Regions from separate parts of the Paenibacillus sp. 1SOY10 genome, predicted to be linked through region 3. Evidence: riboswitches for the same ligand, from Rfam matches in the RefSeq annotation. Region 3 holds a riboswitch; each other region holds the start of a gene.
The links. Region 3 has a riboswitch for thiamine pyrophosphate ahead of tenA (thiaminase II). Riboswitches for the same ligand answer to the same signal wherever they lie in the genome.
Positions count from the first base shown of each region.

Region 1: it holds a riboswitch for thiamine pyrophosphate, as region 3 does, so the genes downstream of both, AC1VOR_RS17285 (ECF transporter S component) here and tenA (thiaminase II) in region 3, are expected to answer to the same signal.
Region 2: it holds a riboswitch for thiamine pyrophosphate, as region 3 does, so the genes downstream of both, AC1VOR_RS02345 (ABC transporter substrate-binding protein) here and tenA (thiaminase II) in region 3, are expected to answer to the same signal.

Region 1 is NZ_JBXENK010000008.1:42,050-46,629, reverse strand. It holds gene AC1VOR_RS17295 (energy-coupling factor transporter transmembrane component T family protein) at 1-219, opposite strand, end outside; gene AC1VOR_RS17290 (ABC transporter ATP-binding protein) at 237-1,808, opposite strand; gene AC1VOR_RS17285 (ECF transporter S component) at 1,820-2,425, opposite strand; TPP riboswitch at 2,531-2,642, opposite strand; gene asd (archaetidylserine decarboxylase) at 2,756-3,577, shown strand; gene AC1VOR_RS17275 (DUF4097 family beta strand repeat-containing protein) at 3,660-4,556, opposite strand.
Region 2 is NZ_JBXENK010000001.1:496,582-501,161, forward strand. It holds gene AC1VOR_RS02335 (ABC transporter permease) at 1-600, opposite strand, end outside; gene AC1VOR_RS02340 (thiamine-binding protein) at 597-890, opposite strand; gene AC1VOR_RS02345 (ABC transporter substrate-binding protein) at 922-1,926, opposite strand; TPP riboswitch at 2,094-2,204, opposite strand; TPP riboswitch at 2,332-2,442, opposite strand; TPP riboswitch at 2,570-2,680, opposite strand; partial or broken gene AC1VOR_RS02350 (helix-turn-helix domain-containing protein) at 2,821-3,024, shown strand; gene AC1VOR_RS02355 (transposase) at 3,058-3,231, shown strand; gene AC1VOR_RS02360 (metal-sensitive transcriptional regulator) at 3,542-3,802, opposite strand; gene AC1VOR_RS02365 (rhodanese-like domain-containing protein) at 3,825-4,220, opposite strand; gene AC1VOR_RS02370 (FAD-dependent oxidoreductase) at 4,409-4,580, opposite strand, start outside.
Region 3 is NZ_JBXENK010000002.1:809,037-813,616, reverse strand. It holds gene AC1VOR_RS09655 (RNA polymerase sigma factor) at 1-28, opposite strand, end outside; gene thiD (bifunctional hydroxymethylpyrimidine kinase/phosphomethylpyrimidine kinase) at 347-1,159, opposite strand; gene thiM (hydroxyethylthiazole kinase) at 1,156-2,004, opposite strand; gene tenA (thiaminase II) at 2,038-2,745, opposite strand; TPP riboswitch at 2,910-3,012, opposite strand; gene AC1VOR_RS09635 (prephenate dehydrogenase) at 3,291-4,379, opposite strand; gene hisC (histidinol-phosphate transaminase) at 4,420-4,580, opposite strand, start outside.

The sequences.
Region 1 (4,580 bases), on a different contig from region 3:
GACCAGCACAAAGGGCAGGATAATTAAAGCCACCTTCCATGGCTGGTACCCGCTCAAGGCAAAGAGCAGCACGATAAATAGAACGGCCTGATAAAAAATAAAATCCAGGCGATGGGTCAGCAGCGTCATAATGAACAGCAGCAACATCATCATAAGCTTGCTTGCCGGATTGGCCCTGTGCATCCAGGTCTGTACCTTTGGCGTTAGAAAGCGTCTCATATAACCATCATATCCTTTCAAGAGAGTATTTGAGCATATGGTCTCAGTGATCGTTCCGGAAGAGCTTCCTCAACCTCATCCCTGCCGAACAGGTGTCTGCCGCGTGGGGTGTGCTCCCGCGAGACCAGTCGGCCTGCACGAATCTCCCAATGCTGGGTAGCCAGATAATGGGCAATGCGTTCCTCATGCGTGACCATGACGATGGCTGTACCCTGACGGCGCAATTCCTCACATAAGGTCAGGATGGCAAATGTATTTACCGCATCCTGGCCAAAGGTCGGCTCATCCAGCAGCAGGATTGGCTGACGCCGCACGGCGGCTCCTGCGACACTGAGTCGCCGCTTCTGCCCCAGTGACAACTGATATGGGTGTCGCCCCTCCAACCCCACCAGGCTGAACTGCTGCATGCTATGGCTCACCCGCTCCACAATATCCTGTTCAGCAATTCCGTCCTGCTTCAGGGAGAAGGCTATCTCATCAGGGATGCGGTCCGCCACAAATTGAAATTCCGGGTTCTGAAAAACAAAGCCGATGCTTCGCACCATCCGGTTATCCTTCCGCCGCTTGCCTCTGCGATTATTGCCTTTCCCGTGTCCAGCCTGCTCGCCTTGCAGCAAATATACACCTTCCGAAGGAAGCAGTCCGATCAGACTGAGCAGCAAGGAGCTCTTCCCCGCTCCATTAGGCCCTGTAACGGCCACAAAATCGCCAGGACGAATGTCGGCCTGCTCTACGGCTACGACCGGCTGGCCTTGACGAAGCCCCTGATACCGACCCAGCTTCACCAGTTCCGGCACATCCCTTCCTCCCTCCATAGGAGAGGCATTCAACAGCCGTTGTCCCTCTTCAGACGAGAAGAAATCCTGCCATACCCCTGGATACCAAATACCGAAGTGCTCCAGCTCCGCCTGGAACTTAGCGAATACATACGCCGGAGCCCCTTCGCCGATGGGTACCCCGTCCGGTCCAAACAACACCACCCGATCAACGAGCCCCAGGGCCAGTAATTCCTCAAGGCGATGCTCCACAATGATCAGGGTCCGGCCCTCCGCATTGCGGAGGATGGCCTGCCAAATCTGCTCCCGACCCTCCGGGTCCAGCAAAGCCGAAGGCTCATCCAGCAACAGCACTTCCGGCTCTCCCAGCAATACGGAGGCCAGCGCCAGGCGTTGCTTCATACCCTGGGACAAAGCATCAATAGGCATATGGAGATCAGACAGGGCAAGGCCCACCTTGCTCAGGACATCCTCCATGCGGTCTATCATCTCTTCCCGCGGAATCCCCCGATTCTCCAGCGCAAATGCCAGTTCCTCATCCACATAAGGCATGCAGAACTGGGTATCCGGGTCCTGGAACAGGATGCCCCAAGAGTCGGGCAGCCGCTGGGAGGTGCTGCGCATCGGAATTTCCACCAAGTTCGGGATAATGCCACACAGCACCTGAAGCAACGTTGACTTACCACAGCCACTGGGTCCAAGTAATAATACCTTCTCGCCCCGCCCTACGCTAAAGTCCAGGTCCTTGAACACGAAATTCTCTTCGCCCGGGAACTTCAATCTCAGGGCAGTAACTTCTGCTGCTATATCCATGTCACCACCCCTTATTTATCCAGGGCGGCGTAGTCTTTAGGGTCCAACGGACGCAGCAGCGCCGTTACTCCTGTCGCCTCCACCGCTTTGACCAGTCCGTAAGCAAAGTATCCGCAGATTACCACAGAGCTGATAGCCCGCATGATATATTTGGCCGTGAGCAGCCAGGGAGCATAATCTTGGACGTATCCATAGAAGAAATCCGGGATAATCGACCCGATCGCAGCCCCGATTCCAGCCAAAGCAGCTACCGAAGCAGAAAATTTGCGGTACCGGAACGCAGCAAATACCAGCTCCGCTCCCAGCCCCTGAAGCACGCCATAGAGCAAAAGCTGAATGCCCCATTCGCTGCCAAACAGAATTTCGACGTGAGCGGCTGCCACCTCGGCAATCAACGCTACACCAGGTTTGCGAATCAGCAAGAATACCAGCGTAGATGCGAGGAACCACATCCCGTAGACCAACTCGTCCGCCTGGAAGAACAAGGGCGAGAGCAAGGAATACACCGAGCTCCAAAAATGATATACCACACCCAGCACCACCGAGATCAGCACCGTCACCAGTAAATCACTTAGCTTCAAGCCGCGAGCGGCTTGCTTTTTTACCATTTCCGCCATATTGAATTCTCCTTCAACGAATAATTTGTTCGCATATGAAAATAACCGTCTGAATAAGCTCAGACGGCAGTCAAGTCCATGGGAAGGCGCAAACAGGCACACAGATGTCCCCTATGGTCGATTCTCTACGCTGGCATTATCCAGATCAGATTAACGGTCTGCAGCGGAATATGCTGCCATCTCAGCCTGATTCACTCAAGCCCCCGTATCCTATGCAATTGTTAATAACATACACTAACCTTTGCCGGGCGGCAAGCATCAATTAATTGATTTCAATCCTGATTTATGTCAATATAAGCGGAAGTAGCAATTGGACGAGGAGGATGTATTTTGGCGGCAACATGGATGAAATGGATGACGGAGCTGTCCTCCCGTAAGTGGATTTCCAAGCTCATGGGCAGATTCTCGCATTCGGGCATCAGCCGGTTGATGATTCCGTTCTTCGCAAAATCTTATGGCATCCCCTTGCACGAAGCGGAGATGGAAATCGGGGATTACCAAACACTAAATGAATTTTTTACCCGCCGATTAAAACCAGGTATGCGCCCGCTTCATGAAGAGCCGGGAGCACTTATTAGTCCGGTAGATGCCCTTGTTACGTTTATGGGGGTCATTCAGGACGGGACGCTGCTGAATGTCAAAAGCCAGGACTATTCCCTGACCGAGCTCTTGAATCACTCTCCGCGTCTGGAAGCTTACAAGCATGGATATGCCTTTGTCTTATACTTGAGTCCAACGGACTATCATCGCATTCATGCACCCGTAACCGGTAAGAGGTTAGAGAGTGACCATATCAAAGGCCGCGTGTATCCGGTTAACGATTTTAGCATGCGTCATATGAGAACTGTATTGTCCCGCAATGAACGGCTGATTACGTACATCTCTCATGCTTATGGCGAACTCGCGCTTGTCAAGGTCGGGGCAATGAATGTCAGCAGCATCAAATATACCGATGAAGCCATTACCCGTTGGGAACAAGGGGAAGAGCTCGCCTACTTCGAATTTGGCTCCACGGTGGTCCTGCTCACCCAGAACGCCACCTTCACCCCGTTAACGGGACTTAAAGTGGGCCGCAAAGTACGTATGGGTGAGGCGCTAGGCCATTTTGTCCTACCAGAATCAGGGCCCTCTGAACCCGCAAATAATAAGTAAAAGCAGCAACCGGCTGTGTTCCCTCTTCAAAAGAAGGTTCACACTTGGTTGCTGCTGGTGTATCGTACACTCTAAATTCAGTCTATTCTACCTTGATGCTCCCAAGAGAGGTCGTCAGCGACACTTGTGGCCCGCCGCCATTGTGCTCACTGGTTCCCTCCGGTGCTCCGGTAATTTGGCCAAGCTCGGTAGTTGTCTTCAGGTTATAGCCCAAGGAATCGGCCATGCTGGCGGTGATACTGCCTACATCGGCGTTGACACTAAGGCTGCTGTCTGATTCGAGAAAAGCCAGAGACAAATTCACGCTACCCGTTTCAGTCTCAATCGTTGATTTCCCAACAATCCCGCCATCCTGCACGTTAATGGAGCCCACATCTCCCTCCAAGCGGTATTTCCCGGTCACGCCAACTACCTTGATATTGCCTACGTCGACACGGATATCCAGATCCTGAACACGGGCTGGAATTTCCACGATATAATCGATTGTAAATTCAGAGGTCTTTAATTTCTTCTTCGCCCAAGACCACAAGCTCTGGCTTGGATCGTCCTTCGCATGAACACGAACCTCGGCAATCCCCTTCTTGGTTGTCACCGATACCGTGCTGGCTTCAAACAGTTCCTCCTGCTGCTTCTGGCTAATGCGGCCCTGCTGCACCGTAATTACCGCGCCTACGGACAGTTGATCCGTCGTACCCTGCACTACTTCTACGCTGCCCACTTGATTGTCGATGCTCAGCTTATCGGCCTTACCGATGTCCGTTGCATGACTAAGCTCATGTGTCACTTGGTTAAGTGTCATACTCTCCTCCCAATTATCGACCGTAAGCTCCAATGAATCCTGCACTTTATCTACCGTATTCAAGGCCATATTTTCTACCTTTTCCGAAAAGGCATCCTGCTCGCTACTACAACCCACGGTCATAGCCAGCAATAATCCTGCCGTTGTGAGCCAGGCCATTTGTCCGAATTTGCTCCTCATGCTTACGTCCCCCTGTTCTTGCCT
Region 2 (4,580 bases), on a different contig from region 3:
GTCCGAACCCAGCCACTCTGCAATCACAGCCCCCATAACACTGTACGTAGCCGCAATCTTCACACCTGAAAATATGACTGGAAGTGCATAGGGCACTTCCAGTTTCCAAAAAATTTGTTTACGTGAGGCTCCGGCCATACGCATGTAATTCATCATGACACCATCCGTACGCATTAGGCCATCCATCGCGGCAACGGCAACAGGGAAAAAACAAACCAGGACAATAGTAATTAACTTGGGGGTAAGCCCAAAGCCAAACCAAATCATTAGAAGTGGTGCAAGCGCAATGGTTGGTATATTTTGAGTTAATATAAGTAAAGGGTACAATCCAGATTTCACAAAGGGAATAGGGTGCAGAAGTATAGCCACAAGAAGTCCAACGATAGTTCCAATTACGAAGCCCATCAATGTCAACTTGACCGTTGCCCAAGTATGTAGGCCAAGCCGATCTGCTCCAAGTAATGCCTCCTTAGCAATATCTGTTGGAGAAGGAAGCATCCACTTCTCAATGTGGAACAAGGATATCGCCCCTTGCCAAATAGCAAGAAAGAGAAGAGCCGCCACGAGGGGCGGCCACACACTTTTCCAGTAGTGGTTCACGAACGATATTTCTCCGTAAGGCTATCTATACTAAATCCGTCAGGACTGTGGGCAATTTTAATTTGGGAAATGATACTTGGACTTCCCTCCTCCACTAGCTTGCAGTGAATCTTTGAAACAACCTGAAGCAATTCATCCAGTTCACCCTCCATCGTCGTTTCAAGAGAATTAACTTCATATTTCACACCTGACTGCTGAATAACATGAATTGCATGATCCACATACGTATAGGGATGTTCACCTTTGCTTGTGCTGGGAATTACCTGGATGCTAAGTAAAGTGCTAGCCATATCTGTTAACCACTCCTAACTAAATTTTGTATTATTCAGGTAAAAATTCATTCGTATAAGCTTTGGAAACATCAATTGGATTATCGAGTAGCTGTTTATTGTACATCCAATCGGCATAATCTTGCCAAACCTCTTGCTTCTGTTCTCCCCAACGTGGAGCATCATCCTGGAAGCGTGGACTGAGCCATTTTTGACTGGCGATAACTAACTCTTCATCCAATTCAGGAACTGCTTTGAGTAGCATATTGGCTGCTTCTTCCGGATGCTCAATCGTATATAAATACCCTTCGGTTGTGGCTCTCATGAAGGACCTGACTAAATCGGGATCATTCTGAATGGTTGTCTCATTGCTAATAAGTACAGGGGTATAATAGTCCAAGGCCTTCGAGTAATCCTTTGAATAGAGCATATCTATAGGTTCATTGCGCAACTCGGCCTGGATACCAATCCATCCATAAAATATCATGGAAAAGTCAATGTCACGTTTTACAGCAGTAAAAAAGTCGGTACTGCCTATGTTGATATTTTTCACTTTGGAAATATCAGCACCCTCCCCTTCCATAATCGACTCCATTACTGCTGCCTCTGTCTTGGAACCCCAAGACCCATAAGATTTACCTTCAAAATCCTTTGGAGATTTTATGTTTCGATCTGTGGGAGCAGCGAATCCTGAGGTGTTATGTTGGATTACCGCCGCAATGGATACGACCGGTACGTTCTGTGTACGTGCTTGAGTTACACTTTCTTGAAAAGTAACACCAAAAGGAGCCTCGTTAGCAGCCACCATTGGCGTAGAATCAGCAATGCTTGGTTGTATAATTTCTACATTAAGCCCCTCTGCCTCATAAAACCCCTGATTAACTGCCACATATAGACCGGTATGATTTGTGTTAGGCGTCCAGTCCAGTACCACCTTTACATCACGCAACTTCGTTCCTTTCCCAGTATTTGATGGATTCCCCTTGTCTCCACAAGCACTAACAGTCAGAATGCTAATGCTCAAAAGAAACAGATACATCATTTTGTACCATTTCATCTTCATCTCTCCTCCCAATTTCTTCGACCGATGGTAGTACGGTCAATTCTCCTGCTTTATATTTTTGTAGCTGGAAAACCGTTATAACAGACCTGATGATTACAATAAAAAAACGCCCAATAATCTGGGCGCTTGCAGAAAAAAGAGAACGACAAACAACCATGAGGGTTGTCGCTGTTCTCCGATTCCTACGCTGGCATTATCCAGATCAGGTCAAAGGGTAAGTATCTTAGGGATACACTCTCGGTCGGCCTATTCCGACTCCCCTTGGAGGTTATGAAGCTGTGGTCATCACCGTTTCTTGTCCATACATTTTTACGTAAACTCATGCTCCATGCACAACAAAAAAACGCCCTCTGGTCTGGGCGCTTGCAGAAAAAAAGAGAACGACAAACAACCGTAAGGGTTGTCGCTGCTCTCCGATTCCTACGCTGGCATTATCCAGATCAGGTCAAAGGGTAAGTATCTTAGGGATACACTCTCGATCGGCCTATTCCGACTCCCCTTGGAGGTTATGAAGCTGTGGTCATCACCGCTTCTTGTCCAAACATTTTTACGTAAACTCATGCTCCATGCACAACAAAAAAACGCCCTCTGGTCTGGGCGCTTGCAGAAAAAAAGAGAACGACAAACAACCGTAAGGGCTGTCGCTGTTCTCCGATTCCTACGCTGGCATTATCCAGATCAGGTCAAAGGGTAAGTATCTTAGGGATACACTCTCGGTCGGCCTATTCCGACTCCCCTTGGAGGTTATGAAGCTGTGTTACCCGAATAGTATACTTAATTGTTTATTCCATGTCCAGTCCTAAGAATTTTGATGTGTTGTTCTTCTGTGATAATGTCACCCTATAACTGTTCTGAGATAATGTCACTATGGGACAGGAGACATTAACATTGACAAGAGCAGCATTAAAGAAGGTAGTTGTGGTGGAGATGGTCCTAGATGGACATATGACAAACAGAGAAGGAGCAACAGCCCTAGGACTAACAGAGCGACAAATCATTCGACTAAAAAAGAAATACACCGCTGAGGGAGGAGCACAAGGATTAATTCATAAAAACCGCGGAAGGAAGCCCGTGCATACTTTAAACAGAGAGGCGATCCCCCCAAAGATTTCGGTCTCGTCATTCATGGATTATCTGAAGGGGAAAAGTTCATTGATGATCTTCAAAACACGCCCAATTAAAGTACAAATACGGAATCGGAAGTTTTGGGCAGAAGTCTACTATGTAAGTACAGTGGGGTTAAACGAAACAACCGTAAGGAAGTTTATACGTGAGCAAGAGGCCATGATCAAGCGATAAACAAGTTGAATGTAAAAAATACGAAGATCCATTTAGCAGTCAACTGAGCAAAAAGAAGTAAAACCAGTTTGACTTGAGACTGATACAAAGAAATGATAAACAGTATAACACAGATGTTTCGGAGAAATTGGGGACCAATTCTACAATAAATGAACTCATTTAGCCTCGCTTCACGTCAACTGATAGTTAGGATAGCTTTGGGAGTCAAGTGAGGGATATGTCCTAGCGCTACTGTCCTGAATAGCATTTCTTCTACCGTTCGTGTATTAGAAATATATTGCACTGGGCCTTCTCCCAAAATCTTTCTGTCTCACCTGCTTTTGACCAGAAGCTCTACCGCTTCTTGCACTACTTTTCCAGTATCTCCACCGGTACTTTGCTCATTCTTAATACATTGCTCTAGGTTCACCGCCACCACCAATGCCATAGTCTTGTCAATAGCGCTGCGCACGGCAGACAATTGACCGACAACTTCCTTACAGCATCTTTCTTCCTCCATCATCTTGAGAACACCTCGAATTTGCCCTTCTACCCTGTTCAACCGTCCTCGTATATGCTGATCGTAAATCATTTCAAGGCTCCTCTCCAACATCTTAGTTCGTCTGGCAACAGCTTCTGTAACTGCCTGATGAAAGTTCGGCCTTCGACTGGCAGACGCAGGCAAACATAGGCGGCTGTATCCCCTGTTTCTTCAAAATTCTGGCCGCTTTACGAATCATTCTCCGATTTCGTCCGATCAAGACAACCTGATCGTTCGGTTGCAAGTAGCTTGACCACACAAATGGCAACCTGCCCACAAAAATATGGATAGCATTCTCCGGATGCCCCTTTTGATAATCCGGGAAATCTCGAACATCTATCCATTTGAACTGGTCCACTATCATTTTGTCCAGGCTAGACGAATCTATATACTTGAGCCCCTTCACCGGCCACCAATTCCGAAGCTCGTAAATACCTATTACGATGGCTGCCAACAGCACCCATTTCATAACATACCCTCCTTACAAAATAATCTAAATATACCCATAGGGGTATAAAATCAAACTACTCGATTTCGGATTCAAAGTCAAACCTTGATGGCTTGGAATAACGAAAAAATCGCACAAGAAATCCGACTTGATTTTGCAAAACGGATTTGTACGATTTTCCTCATTTTTAATAACGATTTAAAACTACTCTAAGTCAGAAAGAGCTCCAGTCTCTCTTCATCGATATCCTCCGTAATCACCTGCTGGATGTGAGCGTCATTGAGCCAGACCACAGCAGGCACTCTTTCTATCCCCAATCGGCAGGCCAGGCCGGGCGACTTGTAGACGTCGACCTTAGTGACTCTCACTTGCCCCCCATGC
Region 3 (4,580 bases):
TTTCACGAATCATTTGGGAATCCGTCATTTGGGTGCGATCCTCCTCGCGCTGCCATGGGCCTCTTCCCGTTCGATTCTTGTATCCATTATTACCGAACAGGGTCCGAAAAGTTGCGGTTTTCTATGTAATATCTATATAAATATTCAGATCATGGCGAAATTGAACTTACCAGCTTAACCAAACATTGCACATATTATACCACAGGACTTGGAATTAAAAAAACACTTCTCCGGGCTCAATTCAAGAGAAGCAGATTTTCCTGCTCTTTCCCCTTCATCCTAAAGCTTGCAGCAAAAGGCAGTTCTTGTTTCCACTCAACCAAGAACTGCCAATTAAATAGATAATTCACCGTGAGGCCCCTTGCAGGCGGTAAGCAAAATGGTTCGTAGGTCCTTGTCCCTGTCCCAAAGCCAGCTCATTCTCTATAGCTGCCTGAATAAAGGCCCGGGCAGTCATAACCGCCTGTAGATCTGCCACCCCCTTGGCCATTTCCGCCGTAATGGCTGCCGAGAAGGTGCAACCTGTGCCGTGCGTATGTCGCGTTGATATGCGCTTGCCAGCAAGCTCTGTAAATTCACTGCCGTCATAATACAAATCAATGACCTGCTCCCCGAGGTCGTCATGGCCACCCTTGATGACCACCTGCCGCGAGCCAAATTCGCAAATTCGCTTCGCTGCGTCACGCCGGTCAGCCATATTGTTGATCTCCATCCCGGAGAGAGCCTCCGCCTCCGGAATATTCGGTGTCACTATAGAAGCCAAAGGCAGCAGAGCTGTCTTTAACGCCTGCATCGCTTCCGGCTGCAGTAGAGATGCTCCACCCTTGGCAATCATCACCGGGTCCACAACCACACGGCTCCATCCAAAAGCTCCGATGCGCTCCGCCACCGCCTCAATGATCTCGGCGCTGAACAGCATGCCCGTCTTTACAGCGTCCACCCCCAAATCATGGCCAACGGCATCGATTTGCTCGGCTGCGGCAATAGGTGGTAACGGGTAGACCTTGGAGACACCCAGCGTATTCTGCACCGTAACAGCGGTTAGTGCTGACATGCCATACACTCCCAGCTCCTGGAAGGTCTTCAAGTCAGCTTGTATACCGGCTCCGCCACCGCTATCGGAGCCAGCGATGGTTAATGCTCGGGCAATCCGATTCATCCTACCCACCATCCTCCGGCGCCTGTTGCTTCATTCTCTCTCACCGCAGCATGCCCTTTCAGTGAATGTGGATGCAGCCTCGCCAGTTCATCCAGAAAAGCAATCTGGAAGCTACCCGGGCCGTATTGTGCCGTTCGCTCTGCCGCCCGGGAAGCAGCAGCTCCGTAGAAGGTTAACCCGGCGGTACCCGCGAGCAGCATATCTTGCTCTACCGCCGCAAAAGCTCCCAGCACCGACGTCAGAAGACAACCCGTGCCGGTGACCTGGGTCAACAAGACATCCCCCCCGCTGATGATACGGCAGCGTTGTCCGTCGGTAATGACATCCTCGAGTCCGGTCACGGCTACTGTTGTGTTCAAGGCCCTTGCAGCCTTTACCGCAAGCTCGGCCGCTTCTGTCCCTGAGCTATCACCGGCATCTACGCCCTTGATCTCGCGGGATTCCCCCACGAGATTGGCGATCTCTGCGGCATTTCCCCGCACCAGCGATACCTCCACTTTACGTAAAATACGCAGCGCTGATTCCGTACGGAAAGAGGTCGCCCCCGCCCCCACCGGATCAAGGAGCACCGGTACGCCATGGGTATTGGCTGATCGACCCGCAACAATCATGGCATCTACCTGTGGAGTGGACAACGTACCCAGGTTAAGCACGACTGCCCCCGCTATTTTCGCCATATCAGCCACCTCTTCCGGGGCATAGGCCATTACTGGTGAAGCCCCTAATGCATACAAGCCATTAGCTGTAAAATTAGTCACGACAACATTTGTCATATTGTGAACAAGCGGCTTTGCTTTCTGTACCTTTACGAGCAAATCCGAGCATTGCTTTTCCAGTGTATCCATAGGTTCCAACCTCTTTCCCGGTTTAGAGTTCAATTAACGCACAGTCAGGTTCTCCATCGACAATGACGCAGTCAGCGGCACCGGCCATTCCTCCAGCCTGTAGGCCATCTCCCAGAACTGATACTCCAGTTGGCAGCTTTGCAAGAAGTGCTCCGTCATCTTTCTCCGTTCCAGCGCATTGGAGGTCTCCGCCCAGCGGTCCAATGCCAGTCCAAAAGCTCCGGTCGCACCACCTGCCCGGCTGCCATAGAACTGCATCCAATCGTAGAAGGGATGCTCGGGAGTAGGCTGTACCTCGGCTAGCAATCTTTGACCGATCTCTACGTATGTCCATGGACAAGGGAGCAGCACAGCATAAATTTCTCCAAGACTGCCTTCATGAGCAACTGTTAGCATATGACGAATATAGTGATGTGCCGACGGAGCCAGCGGAAAGCCTTGCAAATCCTCGAACTTAGCCCCGGCCACCCGGCAGAAATTTTGATGCGGATGAATTTCACTGTTCAGAATAAATCCGATTTGCTCATGGAATATGGCCATCTCCTCACGGCTTGCACTCTTGGATATCGCAATACCGTAAATCCGCATGTAGGCATTCAGATATTCAAAGTCCTGTTTGACATAATGAATTAATTGCTCCCGTTCCAGTTGCCCTTCAGCAATTCCCGTCACAAAAGGGTGATTGAAAATAGCCTGAAAAATATCATCTGCTTGCCTGCGCAGTTCTTGGGCAAAGCTCATTCTTCCCCACCTCCAAATAAATGTTGTTGCATCCTATTCCAAGGGGATTTTAAAGCCCGACTTCGGCTGATACTCCGCTTCAAACCCAAGCAAAAAAGCCGCTCCCGTAGAGGGAGCGGCTTATAAATAGCAAACTTGGGATGAACTCCAAAGATGCATGAACGTCAAGACCGACTCCACTTTCCTACGCTAGTACGAACTAGATCAGGTTCAAAGGGTCCAAGATACTTCTTGTCTCAGCCGTTCACGGCTCCCCCAGTGGATTTGCTATGCAATTTAACTATTACTGTACCCATCTCTACACGGGATGTCAATCCTCTTCAGGCAAAATGAAAGCGCTAAAAAAAGTTGTTGACAGAATGAAAACGGATACATATAATAAAAGTACAGTATGGTTTCTCTCCACTCCTATCCAATAACTGCATGTTCTGAAAATGAACATGGGACCGCTCATAGAGCGGTCTTTTTTTTATCCCAATAGCCTTCTCCCTAGATAAAAACAGCGACTCTCCCGGATTGGAAGAATCGCTGTCCTGCGTGCCTGCTCATACATAAACGGTGTATCCCAACGACTGCAAATGCGCTTTGCCCCGCTCCATCTCCGACTCCTGACGGAAGGATAGACGCATCACGCCCGGCACGTCCTCACGGCTCTCAATAATTTGCATATTACTCAAGTTGATGTGACGAAGACCCAATTCCGTGGCAATCTGGCCGATAATTCCCGGGTGGTCAGGTACATCGATATAAAGATCGAACAAAGAGGTAATGGCCCCCTTACGACGTTCAGGCAGCTCCCCACGGAACTGATTAGCCGTTTGGAACGCCTCTTCAATACCTTCCCCGTTGCAATCCTCCAGAAGCTGAACAAAGCCTTCAATCTCACGATTCCAATCCTTAAGGAGCCCTAGCAGTACCTTGCGGTTGCTGAGCAAAATATCACGCCAAATCAGCGGATCGCTGGAAGCAATCCGGGTAATATCGCGGAAGCCACCAGCAGCCAGCAATCGATAAAGCTCGTTGTCTCCGTTGTAGCCACGCACTTGATTCACTAATGCTACGGCAATAATATGCGGCAAATGGCTAATCGCACCGACAATTTGATCATGCATGACCGGGTCAACGCGAACGATTTGGGCTTTGGTATACGATAACAACTGGGCAAGACGTACATAAGCTTCCTCCGGCACGTCCAGAGGTGGAGTCAACACATAGTAGGCGTTCTCAAATAATAAGGTTGAGGCCGCCTCCACTCCGGAGCGTTCCGAACCCGCCATCGGGTGTCCCCCAATGAAATGCACACTGGGGCTAACAAGAGTAGCCGCGCATGAAGCTACCGATGCCTTTGTACTGCCTACGTCCGTTACGATACAGCCCGGCTTTAGCGACATTCCGGACAACCTCTGCAAATATTCCTCCAGCTTCCCTACCGGTACACATAAAAAAATAAAATCGGCATCTTGCACCGCTTCTTCCATAGACAGGGTCGCCATGTCGACGACGCCACGTTCCTCCATCCGTTTCAGCGATTCCGGACGATGGGCATGCCCCACCACCGTAATCCCGGGCTTGCCCTTGAAGCAAAGCGCCAGTGAACCCCCGATTAGACCTACGCCAAAAATGGCAATTTTCATTGTCATATACGCTCACTCATTTTCTGCAAATAAAGTAGGATTACACCCGAGCCGCCGGCTTACCGAGCACTTGCTCCAGGGCGGTGACGAACTTGGCATTTTGTTCTGCGGAACCAACAGTGACCCGAACATAGCTTGGATATTTGGCAAATCCGCCGCGAATAATGATCCCCAGCTTCAACAAAGCATGGAACATTTCGC